2 regions of the Polymorphospora sp. NPDC050346 genome follow, and region 2 is predicted to be linked to the other one. Evidence: riboswitches for the same ligand, from Rfam matches in the RefSeq annotation. Region 2 holds a riboswitch; the other holds the start of a gene.
The links. A riboswitch is a leader RNA that binds a small molecule or an ion and turns the genes downstream of it on or off. The one in region 2 is predicted to bind cobalamin.
Positions count from the first base shown of each region.

Region 1 (7,530 bases), on a different contig from region 2:
CCTGGGGCCCGATCACGTCGAGTTCGATCAGGGAGGTGAAGCCGGTGAGGGCGAGGAGCAGGTTGGTCTCGGTCGCCGGGTCGCGGCCGGAGTCGATGTGCCCGTCGGCGATCGCCTGGCGGACCAACTGCTCGACGAGGGCCCGCCCTTGGACGAGGCCGCGGCGCGCCTGCTCGTGCACGGCCTCGTCGTGCAGCGCCTCCAGGGCGTAGGCGGCGCTCATCCGGCTGGTCGCGCGGGCGTCGGCATGCAGGGGGAGCATTTCCGCGAGCGTCAGTCGCAGCACGTCACGGGGGTGCGGACGGTCACCGAGCTTTTCGAGCCCGTGGTGTACGCGCACCGAGGTCTGCTCGGACGCGAAGTCCATGGCGAAGGAGAGCATGGCGGTCCGGGAGGCGAAGTAGTGCTGCAGCTGCCCGAGTGACATGCCCGCCTCCTGTGCGACCACGCGCATCGTCAGCTGTGTGACGCCGCGCTGCTCCACCACCCGCCACAGTGCGCGGGCGATCGCTTCGCGGCGTCCGCGGTGGTCCACCTGTTTCGGCATCGCCGGCCCCTCCCTCGTACCCGGGACTGTTCCAATACAGTTGACATAATACAACTGACCCATAATCCTGGGTTCCACTCGAGGGAAGGAGTCGTCATGTGTGAACAGCCAAGGGTACGGACCACGGAAGGCGTGGTGCAGGGGCGCCGGCGGCAGGGGCACGCGGTGTTCCGCGGCATCCCCTACGCCCAGCCCCCGGTCGGAGCGCTCCGATTCGCCGCGCCCGCGCCGCCGCACCGCTGGGAGGGGACGAGGCAGGCGGTCGAGTTCGGCCCCGTGGTGCCGCTGTCCTTGCCGATCGACGTGCCCCCGCAGGGCACCGACTGGCTGACGCTCAACGTCGGCACTCCGGATCCCGGCGCGGCGGGACTGCCGGTGCTGGTGTGGATCCCCGTGGGCGGCTACCTCTCGGCGGCGTCGAGCGACCCGATGTACGACCCGGCAGCGCTGGCCGAGGCGGGAGTCGTCGTGGTGACCATCAACTGCCGCGTGGGCGCGGAGGGATTCGCGTTCCTCGACGACGTGCCGCCCAACCGCGGATTCCTCGACCAGATCGCGGCGCTGGAGTGGGTGCAGCGCAACATCGCCGCCTTCGGAGGCGACCCCGGCCGGGTCACCGTGGGCGGGGTGTCCGCCGGGGCGGGCTCGGTCGCCGCCCTGCTGACGATGAAGTCCGCGCGCGGCCTGTTCCGGCGGGCCATCGCCCATTCGGTGCCGGGGCTGCACAGCACCCCCGCGCTGGCACGGCAGGTCACCGCCGCGTTCGCGGACCGGCTCGGCGCGGCGGCCCCCACCGCCGAGGCTCTGCGCGACATCGACCCATGGCACCTGGCCGCCGAGCTCACCTCCTTCAACGCCGGCCTCCACGCGCACCGGGAGAGCTGGGGACGCCTCACGGAGACCGGCACCGCGCTGTGCCCCGTCGTCGACGGCGAGGTCCTCCCGGAAACGCCCTGGCCCGCGCTGACCGGCGCGCGCGCGAGCGGGACCGAACTGCTGGTCGGCCACACCCGGGACGAATTCCGGTACTTCAGCGTCATGAGCGGACGGTACGGCACCTTCGCCGAGGAGGACGCCCACGCAGCCCTGGAACTGCACGCCCCGCAGCCGGACGGCGCGCGGGCCTACCGTGCCGCGTTCCCGCAGGCAGGCCCGGAGGAGCTGGTGGAGACGGTGTACTCCGACGCCCTCTTCCGCATGCCGTCACAGAAGCTGGCCGAGGCGAACGCCGCAGCCGGCGGCACCTCATACCTGTTCGAACTGTGCTGGGTTGCCCCGGCCCTCGGCGGCATCCTGGGCGCCTGCCACAGCCTCGACGTGCCCCTGGCGTTCGGCACGCTGGACAGCCCCGTCGGCACCCAGCTCATCGGCGGGGAGCCCACTCCCGAGGCCGTCGCGCTTTCCCGCGAACTCCAGGAGGCATGGGTCCGCTTCGTCACCACCGGCGACGCGGGCTGGTCCGCTCACCGGCCCGGCGGGCACCTCACCCGCGTCCTGGACACCGAGTCGAAGACCCTGCCCTACCCCGAACAGGCATCCCGCCAGGTCTGGGAAGGCCACTTCCCCGCCCCCTTCGATCTCTCGTGATTGTCCGGGTCGGCTCCTACGACTGCGACGCCGCCACTCACCTGCCCATCGGGGACAGCGCGAATTGGCGTACAGCCAGGCAACACCCGGCCCGCTTGGCATCAGATCCCACCCGGCTGTACTACTGCGGCAAGCACCATCATCACGGCGTCAACCTGCAAGGGCTGGTCGATCCGCGCTGCGGCGACCTGGTGTGGATCTCTGACGGGCTGCCTGGCTCCACCCACGACCTGACCGCCGTCCGCATGCACGATGTGATCATCACCGCGCGATGGGCGGACGTGGAACTGCTGGCTGACAAAGGCTGATCGAGGTGGTCAACACATCGACACCCCCTTCTTCGGTGTCCGCCCCGGGATGCCCCGCGAACGCCCTTGGTGCCGACGGCCTCGATTGCTTAGGCATCAGCTTCTTTGGTGGCGGCGGGACTCAGTCGTTGGTGGACGCCCCTGGTTCAGTCGCGGCGTACCGGGCGGCGATGGTGCGGACGGCCTCGTCGACTACCTGAGCGACGCGTTCGGCGCTCACCTCCCAGCCGGGCACCAGGAGTGTTGGCCAGAAGACGTAGTTGGAGATCATGCCCAGGAACTGGGTGGCTGCGAGGTTCACGTCCTCGACCCGCACCGTTCCCGCCTCGTGCTCAGCCAGGAGGTAGCTGCGTACGGACTCGAAGTAGGGCATCTTCCCGTGCGAGAACTGCGCATGGGCCAGCTCCGGGAACCGCGGCAGCTCGGCGATGACGATCCGGAACAGGTCGGTCATCTGGGGCCGGCTCAACAGCTCGGCGTAACGGCGACCGATGGCGCTGAGCCCGTCAACGACGTTGCCTGCCGGCGGAGGATCCTCCTCGTCAGCGGTTGACCAGGACTCGGTGACGATGGCGTCGAACAGGGCAGCCTTGCTCGGAAATTGCTTGAACAAGGTGGCCCGCGAGACACCCGAGCGCTCTGCGATCCGCGCCAGCGATGTCCGGTCGTAGCCCAACTCGAGGAACAGTGCGGTCGCGGCGGTCACGATCAGCGCGCGCTTTTCCTGGGCGACGCGCTGGTGGTACGTCGGTACGACCCTGCTCATGGACCGAGCATACGAGGTGAGTGGCTTGACTCGCCACTGCCACCAATCTAGTGTCAGGGCAGTGGTGAGTCGCTCGGCTCGCCATCGGCTGATCGTTCATCGCCGATGATCCCGGTCAGCCACCCACGTACCGAAGGAACATCGGATGAACCGCTTCGACAACCAGACCGTGCTCGTGACCGGTGGGACCGGTGGCCAGGGATCGAGCCACGTACGCGCCTTTCACGCGGAGGGAGCGAACGTGGTGATCGGCGACATCGACACCGAACGCGGCGCCGCTCTCGCCGACGAACTCGGGACCCGCGCTCACTTCACCCGCCTCGACGTCACCGACGAGAGCTCGTGGTCCGCCGCTGTGCTAGCCGCCGAGAGTGCCTTCGGCGCCCTGAACGTGCTCGTCAACAACGCGGGCGTCCAGAACCCGCCGGCGCCGATCGAGAACACGGACCAGGCCACGTGGTCGCGCATCCTCGACATCAACCTCACAGGGACCTTCCTCGGGATCAAGGTCGCCGCCCCCGCTCTGCGACGCGCAACAGGGGGAGCCATCGTCAACATCGCCTCGACGATGGGCCTGGGCGGCACGGCGCACTACGCGCCGTACGTCGCCAGCAAGTGGGCCGTGCGAGGCCTTACCCGAACGGCAGCGCTCGAGCTCGGCCGGGACCACATCCGCGTGAACACCATCCACCCCGGCGTGATCGCGACCCCCTTCATCCAAGAACCAGCAGCCGGCGCCACCGCGGCAATCGCCGACTTCTACTCACCCGAGCCGTTCGCCATCCCCCGACTTGGAGAGCCGACCGACGTCACCCGGCTTCTCCTGTTCCTCACGTCATCAGACGCGTCGTTCATCACGGGGTCGGAGTACGTCATCGACGGTGGACTCCTCCTCGGGCCCGCCCTTCAGACCGAGACCGCATGAGCAGTCCAGACACGACCGGATGGAACGACTCCGTACGTGACGCGTCTCTGTCGCACCTGCCCGATCACATCCGGCGAGCCATCGAGATCACCCCCGCCGCAGGCACCAGCGAACGGATCATCGACATCACGACGCTGGGGCGCCGCACCGGCCGGCCACGCCGCATCGAGATCTTCTTCTACCGAGCTGCGGGCACCACCTACCTGTGTAGCGGCGCCGGCGGTGCCGCGACCGACTGGCATGCGAACCTTCTCGCCAATCCCAACTTCACCTTCCACCTCAAGAACGGGATCCGCGCGGATCTGCCTGCGCGGGCCGCGCCTGTCACCGACCCAGCTGAACGTCAGGCCGTGCTGGCGGAGATCGTCGCGGATCTCAACCAGCCCCACGACCCTGGCACCATCCGGCCGACTCGGCTCGAAGACTGGGCTGACAGTCGGCTGATGCGCATCAGCTTCCGCCATCGGCCGTGATCGCGGATCCCTCGACAGATGGACCTACTCCCAGGGACTGGGGTGTAGTCGCGGCTAGAGCAGCTCTTCGCCAGATGAGGGTGTAGCTGGCGCGGCGGTCCCAGATGGATGTCGAGGTTTCCAGAGGGAAAGGCTCCTACACGCTCATCCTGAAAGAGAACCGTGCTCGACGCTACCGTCGGCGACCGCTCGCACGCGTTCGCCCACCCCGATCTAACGACCTTCTGCAGACTCGACGAGCTCGTGGCCGCGTGTTGATGACCGCGCTGATCGACTCGGTCAGCGCCGGCGTCCCGGCCGTGCGGAGCGAGGTCATCACGCTGGGTCGGACGTTGAAGAAGCGTGCCGACGACGTGCTGGCCTACTTCGACCGGCCCGGCACATCCAACGGCCCGACCGAGGCGATCAACGGACGGCTCGAACACCTCCGCGGCTCCGCGCTCGGATTCCGCAACATCACCGACTACATCGCCAGGTCCCTGCTCGAGACCGGCGGCTTCAGGCCACGACTACACCCTGGTCTGTGAAGAGCCGGTAACCGGCGGAACCTGTCGGGTCTACGACACGTACTGGCACCCGGCCTCGCTCTTTTCCGGTGTGCCCGGCGCCACGGCACGCCGGCCCGCACACGGCTATGGTGGCCGATGGCGCTGGTATGCCCGTCCCACCAGGGCGGGCGTCGTAAGAGGGAACCCGGTGCGAGACCGGGACTGCCCCGCAGCGGTGAGTGGGAACGAACGCCGTCAACAGAGCACTGGACCGCAACGGTCCGGGAAGCGACGGCCGGTAGGAGACCGGTACCCCCGGTCGTGCCCACGAGTCCGAAGACCTGCCCGCGCTGCGCACACGGTCGGCGTGTGCGCTGCCGACGGCCTCGCGGGTGGGCCGGACGCGCGTCCCGCCACGGCCCCTGGCCGCGGTGGCGTTCGCCGTCCCGTCCGTGGCGCCACCTTTCTGGAACGGACGAGACAGCGATGACACCACCGGGGCGACCGCCGTCGGCGTCGCAACTGACCCTGTCGCAGATCATGGACCAGCACCACACCAACCTGATGGGTACGGTGCACGGCGGACGCATCCTCAACCTCATCGACTCCGTCGCCGGGGTCGTCGCCGCCCGGCACTCCGATGGCCCCGCGGTCACCGCCGCCATGGACGAGACCGTCTTCCTGCAGGCCGTACGCGTGGGTGACGTCGTGCACGTACAGGCCAGGATCACCTGGGCCGGGCGCAGCTCGATGGAGGTCGCGGTCAAGGTCACCGCGGACCGCTGGGACCGGGCCGTCCCGGCCACCACCGTCGCCACGTCACACCTCGTCATGGTCGCCGTCGACGACGACGGCAAACCACGAACGGTGCCGGCGCTGCTCCCCGAGACGCCCGGCGACCACCAAGCGTTCCGGCAGGCCGAGATCCGGCGACGGCACCGACTCGCCCTACGCGATGCCCTCGCCGGCCACGGCCCGGACCAGGTGGCCGTCTGATCCCGTCACCGCGATCACAGGTACGTGATCAGCGGACCGGCAGCCGGTTCAGGACGACCTCCGGGGCGATGTCGGGTGTGTGCCGGCTCCTCCAGCCGACATGTCCGTCCGGCCGGACGAAAACGACCCCGAATGCCGTCACGTCGAACACGCTGGTGGACGAGTTGCCCGGGCCGCCGAGCACGTCGGGACCGACCGGGTGTGCGCAGCGGCATCCGTCGTTCGGCGGCGACCGCGCTGCCTTGTCTGCCCAGGCCGCCCCGGCCGGTGTGGCGAGCAGGGTCGGCCTCGGCCCGAGCAGGTCGAGGGTGGAGACCCGCCGGTCGCCGTCTTGCTGCCAGACGTGCGGGAAGTCGGTGGCCGAGACGGGCCGTCGGGACGTACTTGGCCACCGCATCGTGGTCGGGCGCGGCGGTGCCGTCGGGCAGGACGGCGTTCGAGCTGTAGGCGTAGCCGAGGACGAGGCCTTCGCCGTGGCGAGCCGGGGGCGGGGCGCCGGTGCGGTGGGCGGTGACGGCCTCGACCAGGTGCCGGTGACTTTCATCGGCGCTGGCCAGGGCGACGGGCCCGCGTTCGGCCTCATAGCTGTCGATCAGGCGGGGCCGGCCCAGCCGTGGTGGACGGCGGCGAGTTTCCAGGTGAGGTTGTCGGCGTCGGCGATGCCGCAGTTCATGCCGTACCCGCCCGTAGGGGCGCGGACGGCCGTGTAGACGATCGTGGCCGTGTCGGGCGGTCGTCGCCTTGCTCATCATCGACCCGTACGACCCTGCGGTCGGCTTCGATTGAAATGTCGTACCCCGCATCTACAGTGATCACTCGCTGCTCACTGGCAGCCAGTGTTGGCTCAGGCTTGGGGAGGTCGTGGGCATGGCCCGACGTCAGCGCCGTACTCGTCGCAAGTACTCAGGTGAAATGCTGTTGCTCACCGGCATGTTGCTGCTTGTGCTGGTCTGGTTGGTGATCGAGTTCGTCGAGCGGCACCCGGTCCCTGCCGCCCTTCTTGCTTTTGTAGTGGTCGCTGGCGCGGGCTTCTGGCTGTGGACGCGTGTACGGCGGGCGCGGCGATTGGCGGACTGGGAACGCAATATCGCCGTCACGGACTCGATGACCGGTCCTCAGTTCGAGCGGTATGTTGCACGGCTGATGCGCGTGAGCGGGTTCCGCAAGGTCAGCGTGTGCGGCGGCGCCAATGACATGGGAGCCGACGTGATCGCCTACACGCCCGATGGGCGGCGGGTAGTCGTGCAGTGCAAGCGATACAAGGGCAAACTGGGTAGCCCGGATGTGCAGCGCTTTGCCGGCACCGCTCGTGACGTCCACAGAGCGGACGTGGCGTTGCTGGTGACGACAGGGACGCCGACGCGGCCGGCGCGGGAGGTTGCACGACACTGCCGAATCACCTTGGTGGACCGACCCATGTTGACGGAATGGGCCGCCACG
Region 1 is NZ_JBFAKM010000056.1:20,941-28,470, reverse strand. Features, by position in the region: gene AB0I42_RS34455 (TetR family transcriptional regulator C-terminal domain-containing protein) at 1-547, opposite strand, end outside; gene AB0I42_RS34450 (carboxylesterase family protein) at 644-2,134, shown strand; partial or broken gene AB0I42_RS34445 (transposase family protein) at 2,254-2,442, shown strand; gene AB0I42_RS34440 (TetR/AcrR family transcriptional regulator) at 2,564-3,208, opposite strand; gene AB0I42_RS34435 (glucose 1-dehydrogenase) at 3,354-4,133, shown strand; gene AB0I42_RS34430 (nitroreductase/quinone reductase family protein) at 4,130-4,606, shown strand; partial or broken gene AB0I42_RS34425 (transposase) at 4,849-5,133, shown strand; cobalamin riboswitch at 5,241-5,458, shown strand; gene AB0I42_RS34420 (acyl-CoA thioesterase) at 5,581-6,090, shown strand; gene AB0I42_RS34415 (hypothetical protein) at 6,119-6,487, opposite strand; partial or broken gene AB0I42_RS34410 (FAD-dependent monooxygenase) at 6,660-6,781, opposite strand; gene AB0I42_RS34405 (restriction endonuclease) at 7,003-7,530, shown strand, end outside.
Region 1: it holds a riboswitch for cobalamin, as region 2 does, so the genes downstream of both, AB0I42_RS34420 (acyl-CoA thioesterase) here and AB0I42_RS23880 (ribonucleoside-diphosphate reductase subunit alpha) in region 2, are expected to answer to the same signal.

Region 2 (7,530 bases):
CGGCTGCCCGGTCGGGACGATCCGGTCGCGGGTCGCCCGGGCCCGGGAAGACCTCGTCACCCTGGTCCAGGAGCGCCGCCGCGACGGCCGCCACCTGCGCGCCTCCGGCTAGCCGTCGCCGGCCGCACCCGGGGGCGCGACCGGCGACGGCGGGCTAGAAGTCGTCGTCGAAGGTGACGGCGCCGGTCACCCCGACCTGATACGCCGACACCCGCCGCTCGAAGAAGTTCGACAGCTCCTGCACGTCCTGCAACTCCATGAACGCGAACGGGTTCGACGAGCCGTAGAGCGGGGCGATGTCGAGTTGGGCCAGCCGCCGGTCGGCGACGTGCTGGAGATACTCGCGCATGTCCGGCAGCGACAGCCCGGACACCCCGCCGTCGAGCAGATCCTCGGCGAACTGCACCTCGCACTCGACCGCCTCGGCGAGCATCTGCCGGACCTGTTCGGCGAGATCGTCGTCGAACAGGTCGGGTTCCTCGCGGCGTACGGTCTCGACCACGTCGAACGCGAACGCCATGTGCATCGACTCGTCGCGGAACACCCAGTTGGTGCCCGAGGCCAGGCCGTTGAGCAGGCCGCGCGAGCGCAGGAAGTAGACGTACGCGAAGGCGCCGTAGAAGAACAGGCCCTCGATGCAGGCGGCGAAGCAGATCAGGTTGAGCAGGAACGCCCGCCGGTCCTCCCGGGTCCGCAGCTCACGCAGCTCGAAGATCGAGTCGATCCAGCGGAAGCAGAACTCGGCCTTGCGCCGGATCGACGGGATGTTCTCGATGGCGGCGAACGCGGCGAACCGCTCCTCGTCGTCGGGCACGTACGTGTCGAGCAGGTTCAGGTAGAACTGGACGTGCACCGCCTCCTCGAAGAGCTGCCGGGACAGGTAGAGCCGGCCCTCCGGGGAGTTGACGTGCTGGTAGAGGTTGATCACCAGGTTGTTGGCGACGATCGTGTCGCCGGTGGCGAAGAACGCGACGAGCCGGCTCACCAGGTGCCGTTCGGCCGGCGACAGCTTGGCCAGGTCGGCGAGGTCGGAGTGCAGGTCGACCTCCTCGACCGTCCAGGTGTTCTTGATCGCGTCGCGGTACCGGTCGAAGAAGTGCGGGTAGCGCATCGGTCGCAGGGTCAGGTCCATGCCCGGGTCGAGCAGCATCGGGGTACGGGGTTCGGTGGTCACTGGCAGGCCTCGCAGGACTCGGGGTTCTCCAGGGAGCAGGCGAGCGCCTCGTCGACGGGCGGCACGATCACGGCCGGCGCCGGGGTGGCGGCGTCCGGGCGGGTGACCGCGACGGTCGCCTGCTGGATCCGGGTCGCCGGTCGCGACCGCAGGTAGTACGTCGTCTTCAGCCCGGACTTCCAGGCGTAGAGGTACATCGAGCTGAGCTTGCCGATGCTGGGTGCGCTCATGAACAGGTTCAGCGACTGACTCTGGTCGATGTACGGCGACCGCTCGGCGGCGAGGTCGATCAGCGCCCGCTGCGGCAACTCCCAGGCGGTGCGGAAGAGTTCGCGGACGTCCCCGGGCAGTTCGGCGATGCCCTGCACGGAGCCCTCGGCGCGGCGGATCGCGGCCCGGACCGGCTCGGTCCACAGCCCCCGGGCCTTCAGCTCACCGACGAGCGCGTTGTTGATCTGAAGGAACTCGCCGGACAGCGTCTCGCGCTTGAACAGGTTGGAGACCTGCGGCTCGACGCACTCGTAGCAGCCGGCGATCGAGGCGATGGTGGCCGTCGGGGCGATCGCGACGAGCAGCGAGTTGCGCAGGCCGGAGCGGGAGACGCGCTCGCGCAGCGCGGCCCAGCGGTCGGTCTGGGTCGGGGTGACCCCCCACAGGTCGGGCTGGAGGTCGCCGCGGGCGGCACGGGTCTGGCCGTACGCCGGGTGCGGGCCGGCGCGCTCGGCGAGGTCGGCGGAGGTCTCCAGGGCGGTCAGGTAGATCTCCTCGGCGATCCGGGTGGACAGTTCCCGGGCGGCGGGCGCGTCGAACGGCAGCCGGAGTGCGAAGAAGACGTCCTGCAGGCCCATGACGCCGAGGCCGACCGGGCGCCAGCGGGGGTTGCTCGCCGCCGCCTCCGGGCTCGGGTAGTAGTTGATGTCGATGACCCGGTCGAGGAAGGTGACCGCGGTGCGTACGGTGGCGCGCAGCTTCGGCCAGTCGATGTCGTCGCCGGCGACGTGGGCGGCCAGGTTGACCGAGCCGAGGTTGCACACGGCGGTCTCGGTGTCGCTGGAGACCTCGATGATCTCGGTGCACAGGTTGGACAGGTGCACCACGTTGCCGGGTTCGGCGGTCTGGTTGCACAGCCGGTTGGCGGCGTCCTTGAAGGTCATCCAGCCGTTGCCGGTCTGGGCGAGGGTGCGCATCATCCGGCCGTACAGGTCGCGGGCCTTGACCTGGCGCACGTAACGGCCGTCGGCCTCGGCGGCGCGGTAGGCGGCGTCGAACTCCTCGCCCCACAGGTCGGGCAGTTCCGGTACCTCGTCGGGGTCGAAGAGCGACCAGACGCCGTCGGCCTCGACCCGGCGCATGAACTCGTCGGGGATCCAGTTGGCGAGGTTCAGGTTGTGGGTACGGCGGGCGTCCTCACCGGTGTTGTCGCGCAGCTCGAGGAACTCCTCGATGTCGGGGTGCCACGGTTCGAGGTAGACGCAGGCGGCGCCCTTGCGCCGGCCGCCCTGGTTGACCGCGGCGACCGAGGCGTCCAGGGTACGCAGGAACGGGACGATGCCGTTGGACTTGCCGTTGGTGCCCCGGATCAGCGCTCCCCGCGAGCGGACCCGGGACCACGAGATGCCGATCCCGCCGGCGAACTTCGACAGGTGCGCGACCTGGGCGTAGCGCTCGTAGATGGAGCCGAGTTCGTCGCGCGGCGAGTCGACGAGATAGCACGACGACATCTGGGTGTGCCGGGTGCCGGAGTTGAACAGCGTCGGCGAGCTGGGCAGGTAGGCCAGCGACGACATCAGCCGGTAGAAGGCGATCGCCTCGGCCGGGTTGGTGGACAGTCCGCAGGCGACCCGCAGCAGCCAGTACTGCGGGGTCTCCACGACCAGCCGGCTGGTCGGGTGCCGCAGCAGGTAGCGGTCGTAGACGGTACGCAGTCCGAAGTACTCGAACCGCAGGTGCCCGTCGAGGTCGATGGCGTCGTCGAGCTTGCGGGCGTTGATCCGGACGAACTCGGCGGTCTCGTCGCCGATCAGCCCCTCGGCGTGGCCGAGTCGGATCGCCTGGCTGAACGAGGCGATGCCCTGCCCGCGTACCTCCTTGTCGATGTAGGCGCCGAGCAGCCGGGCGGCGAGACGCGAGTACTGCGGTCCCTCGCCGATCATCTCGGCGGCGATCTGGATCGACAGCCGGTCGAGTTCGGCGGTGGTGGCGCCGTCGTACAGGCCGCTGATCGTCCTGGTCGCGACCCGCAGCGGGTCGACGTCGGCGAGGTCGTCGGCCCACCGGTCGACGGCCCGGACGATCTTGTTGACGTCGACCGGCTCGGTCGAGCCGTTACGTTTGCGAACCTGCATCTGGGTCCGCCTGGCAGCGGGCGCTCCGGCGTCCGCCGGTGCCGGGGCGACCTCGGTGACCGTCACAACACTCTCCTCGCGACTTCGGTCCAGGGGTCCGGTGGCGGCGCGCGGACGACACCGACGGCCCCGCCGGGCCGGCGAGGATCACGATGGCGTCGGCCGTCCCGCGCGGCCTCGGACCACCGCGCACGGGCGTGCGCGGTGTGCTGGCAGGTCTTCGGACTCGTGGGCCGGCGCGGAGTCTCCGCGTTCGCCTACCGGCCGTCGCTTCCCAGGCGGCCCGGCTCGTGGCCGGGTGGCGCCCAGTGCTTCTGACGGCTGTCGTTCCCACTCACCGCTGCGGGGCAGTCCCGGATTCGCACCGGGTTCCCTCTTGCCTCGACCGCCCCGGACGGGCGGCCGAACCAGCTACGGGGGACACCATATATAGGGGACCTACAAAAGTCACACCCAACATCTAGGCGCGGCGTGTCGCGTGAGACACGAAACGACCGGGCCGGGGGGCGCCCCGGAACCGACCCCGGTGCGGTACGGTCCACGCGTGCGCGCAGGATGGCGACGCGGGTCCGACCCCCCGCCCCCGACCGAGACTCCACGCCGGTCCGGCACCGTGTCACCGGCGGGCGCCGTGTCGCTGGCCGGCATCGTGGCCGCCGCCGCGGCGGCGGTCGGCTGGGCGGTCGGGCTGGCGGTGTTGCAGCCGCTCACCGAGCCGAGCGGCCCGGACGCGTACGCGGAGAACAACACCTACTGGGTGCGCGACCTGCGCTTCATGGCCATCGTCGCGGTCGTGCTCGGGCTGGTCCTGGCCGCTCGCGGGGATCGGCGGGCCACCCGGACCGGTGTCACCGCCGGCCTACTCTGGATCGGCGCCGACGTGGCGCTGGACCGGTCCGACCTGGCCGGCTGGCCGGCGGCCACCGCGCTGGCGGTGCTCGGTTGCCTGGCCGTGGGCACGGTCGCGGCGACCGGGCGACGGTCCCGCCGTCCCGACCGCCGGGCGCTGGTCGTCGCCGCCGCGGTCGGCGTGGCCCTGACGCCGCTGGCGGCGCTCATCGAATCCCCGACCGACACCGAGCCGGCGCTCACGCCGGCCGCGCTCACGGTCAGCGGGACACTGCTCGTGCTGACGGTCGGTTCGGCGCTCGCCGCCGGTGTCCTGGCGGCACCGGCCGGTGGCGGCACCGTGGCGGCCGACCGGGCCGCCCCGAACCACCTGCTCCGCCGGCTGGTGCCGGCCGGGGCCGTGCTGGCGCTCGGCGCGGCCGGCGCGGCCTGGATCCGGCTGGTCGAGCCGTACGAGCGGCTGGGTCCGTCGCTGCTGCTCGGGGTGGTGCTGCTGGCCGGGCTCTCGCTGCTGTCCGCGCGCTGGCCCGCCGGCCGGCCCGCGTGGGACGCGCAGGGCGCGACGATCGCCCTCCTGGCCATCGGCTATCCGGTGCTGACGATGTTCTGGCTGTTCCTGCTGATGTTCGGTACGCCGATCGCGACCCTGCTGACCGCGCTCGCCGGCAGTGTCCCGGTCAACTCGGCCGACACCGACTCGCTGTACGCGGCCGTCGGGTCGGCTACCGGGCTGACGATCGGGGTGCTGCTGGTGGCGGCCGACCGTTCCCCGTACGCCACCCGCGACGCGGCCGCGCTGCCCGACGGCTCCTGAAACCACCCCGCCCGGCGCCGGGAACCGGCCGTCAGCATAGTTGATCTTGCCGGGGAGCGCTCCCCGAGCGTTGACTAGGCATTGACATACCTCGAAACACGGTTCAGAGTGTCCGATTAAGAGAGCGCTCTCTCATGCGGTCGTCATCGGTTGGTAACCGGGTCGACACACCACGCCCTGTCGAAGAGGAGCTGCCATGCGTCCCACCCCGCCCCCGACCGGCCGATGGCCCGCCCGCCCCACCTGGCTACGCCTCGGCGCCCTGGGCGCCACCCTCGTCGCCCTGCTCGGCGGATACGTCGTGGCCACCACCGTGACCGCCAGCGCGGCGGAGATCCTGCTCTCGCAGGGCCGGCCGGTCACCGCGTCGTCGACCGAGTCGATCGCGTTCCCGGCCTCCGCCGCCGTCGACGGCGACAACGGCACCCGCTGGTCCAGCGCCGCCGCCGACCCGCAGTGGCTACGCGTCGACCTCGGCTCACCGGTCGCGGTCAGCCGGGTCGCGCTGCGCTGGGAGACCGCGTACGCCAGCGACTTCACCATCCAACTGTCGACCGACGGCTCCTCGTGGACCACGGCACACACCACCGTCGGCGGCACCGGCGGCAACCAGAGCCTGACCGTGGCCGGCACCGCCCGCTACGTACGGCTGCACACCACGAGGCGGGCCACCGTCTGGGGCGTGTCGCTGTTCGAGTTCCAGGTGTACGGCGGCAGCGCACCCGGCGGCTGCGGCACCACCAACGCCGCCCAGGGCCGGCCGGCACTCGCCTCCTCGGTCGAGTCCGGCGCCCACCCGGCCAGCGCGGCCGTCGACGGCAACACCGGCACCCGCTGGTCCAGCGCCGCCACCGACCCGCAGTGGCTGCGCGTCGACCTCGGCAGCACCCAGGCGATCTGCGGCGTGACCCTGAACTGGGAGGCGGCGTACGGCGTCGCCTTCACGATCCAGACCTCCGCCGACGGCAACAGCTGGACCACCGTCCACACCACGACGAACGGCACCGGCGGCGTGCAGAACCTCACCGTGACCGGGTCGGGGCGGTTCGTCCGGGTGCACGGCACCACCCGGGCCACCCCGTACGGCTACTCGCTGTGGGAGTTCCAGATCCGCACCGGCACCACCGGCACCCCGTTGCCGACCACCCCGCCGCCCACGACGCCGCCGCCGACCACTCCCCCGCCGGGCGGCAGCCGGCTGCTGTCGTACCAGAAGCCCGCGGTCGCCTCCTCCGACCAGAGCGACGTCAACTGCTACGAGTGCGTGCCGGCCCGGGCCTTCGACAACGACCCGGCGACCCGCTGGGCGACCAGCTCCACCACCGGCTGGGTCGACCCCGGCTGGATCTACGTCGACCTCGGCGCGACCGCCACCATCACCCAGGTCGTGCTCCAGTGGGACCCGGCCTACGCGACGTCGTACCAGATCCAGGTCTCGCCGAACGCGACCACCTGGACCACGATCTACTCGACGACCAGCGGCCGGGGCTTCAAGGAGACCGTCAACACCACCGGCACCGGCCGCTACGTGCGGATGTACGGCACCGCCCGGGCCACCCCGTACGGCTACTCGCTCTACGAGTTCCGGGTGTACGGCACCGGTGGCAACCCGGTCGCCCCGCCGCCGATGCCGCCGGACCCGGTCTTCCCGGCGACGCGTCTGGTGTGGAGCGACGAGTTCAACGGCCCGGCGGGCAGCAAGCCCGACCCGACGAAGTGGACGATCGACCCGGGCACCGGCCAGAACAACGAACTGCAGTACTACACCAACAACGACAACGTCTCGATGGACGGCACCGGCTCGCTGGTGCTGGAGGCCCGGCGGCAGAGCGCCGGCGGGCGAGAGTACACCTCACACCGGATGAACACCGGCAACAAGTTCCACGTCCAGTACGGCCGCATCGAGGCCCGGGTCAAGGTGCCCAAGGGCAACGGCCTGTGGCCGGCGTTCTGGATGATGGGCGCCGACTTCCTCACCGGCCGGCCGTGGCCGTACAACGGCGAGATCGACATCATGGAGGTGCTCGGCCGCAACACCCTGGAGGGCTACTCGACCCTGCACGCCCCGCAGTACAACGGTGGCGGCGGCTACGGCCTGAAGTATCCGGCACCCGGCGGCGTCGACTTCGCCAACGACTACCACGTGTGGTCGGCCGAGTGGGACAGCCGCGGCATCACCTTCAAGGTCGACGGCCAGACCGTCTTCTACGCCGGCAAGGACACCGTCGAGTCGACCCGCGGCCCGTGGGTCTTCGACCACCCGTTCTACATCATCCTCAACCTGGCCGTGGGCGGTGACTTCCCCGGACCGGTCGACGGCACGACGCCGTTCCCGTCCCGGATGTACG
Region 2 is NZ_JBFAKM010000025.1:131-7,660, reverse strand. Features, by position in the region: gene AB0I42_RS23890 (sigma-70 family RNA polymerase sigma factor) at 1-112, shown strand, start outside; gene AB0I42_RS23885 (ribonucleotide-diphosphate reductase subunit beta) at 155-1,150, opposite strand; gene AB0I42_RS23880 (ribonucleoside-diphosphate reductase subunit alpha) at 1,171-3,585, opposite strand; cobalamin riboswitch at 3,713-3,946, opposite strand; gene AB0I42_RS23875 (hypothetical protein) at 4,064-5,182, shown strand; gene AB0I42_RS23870 (discoidin domain-containing protein) at 5,379-7,530, shown strand, end outside.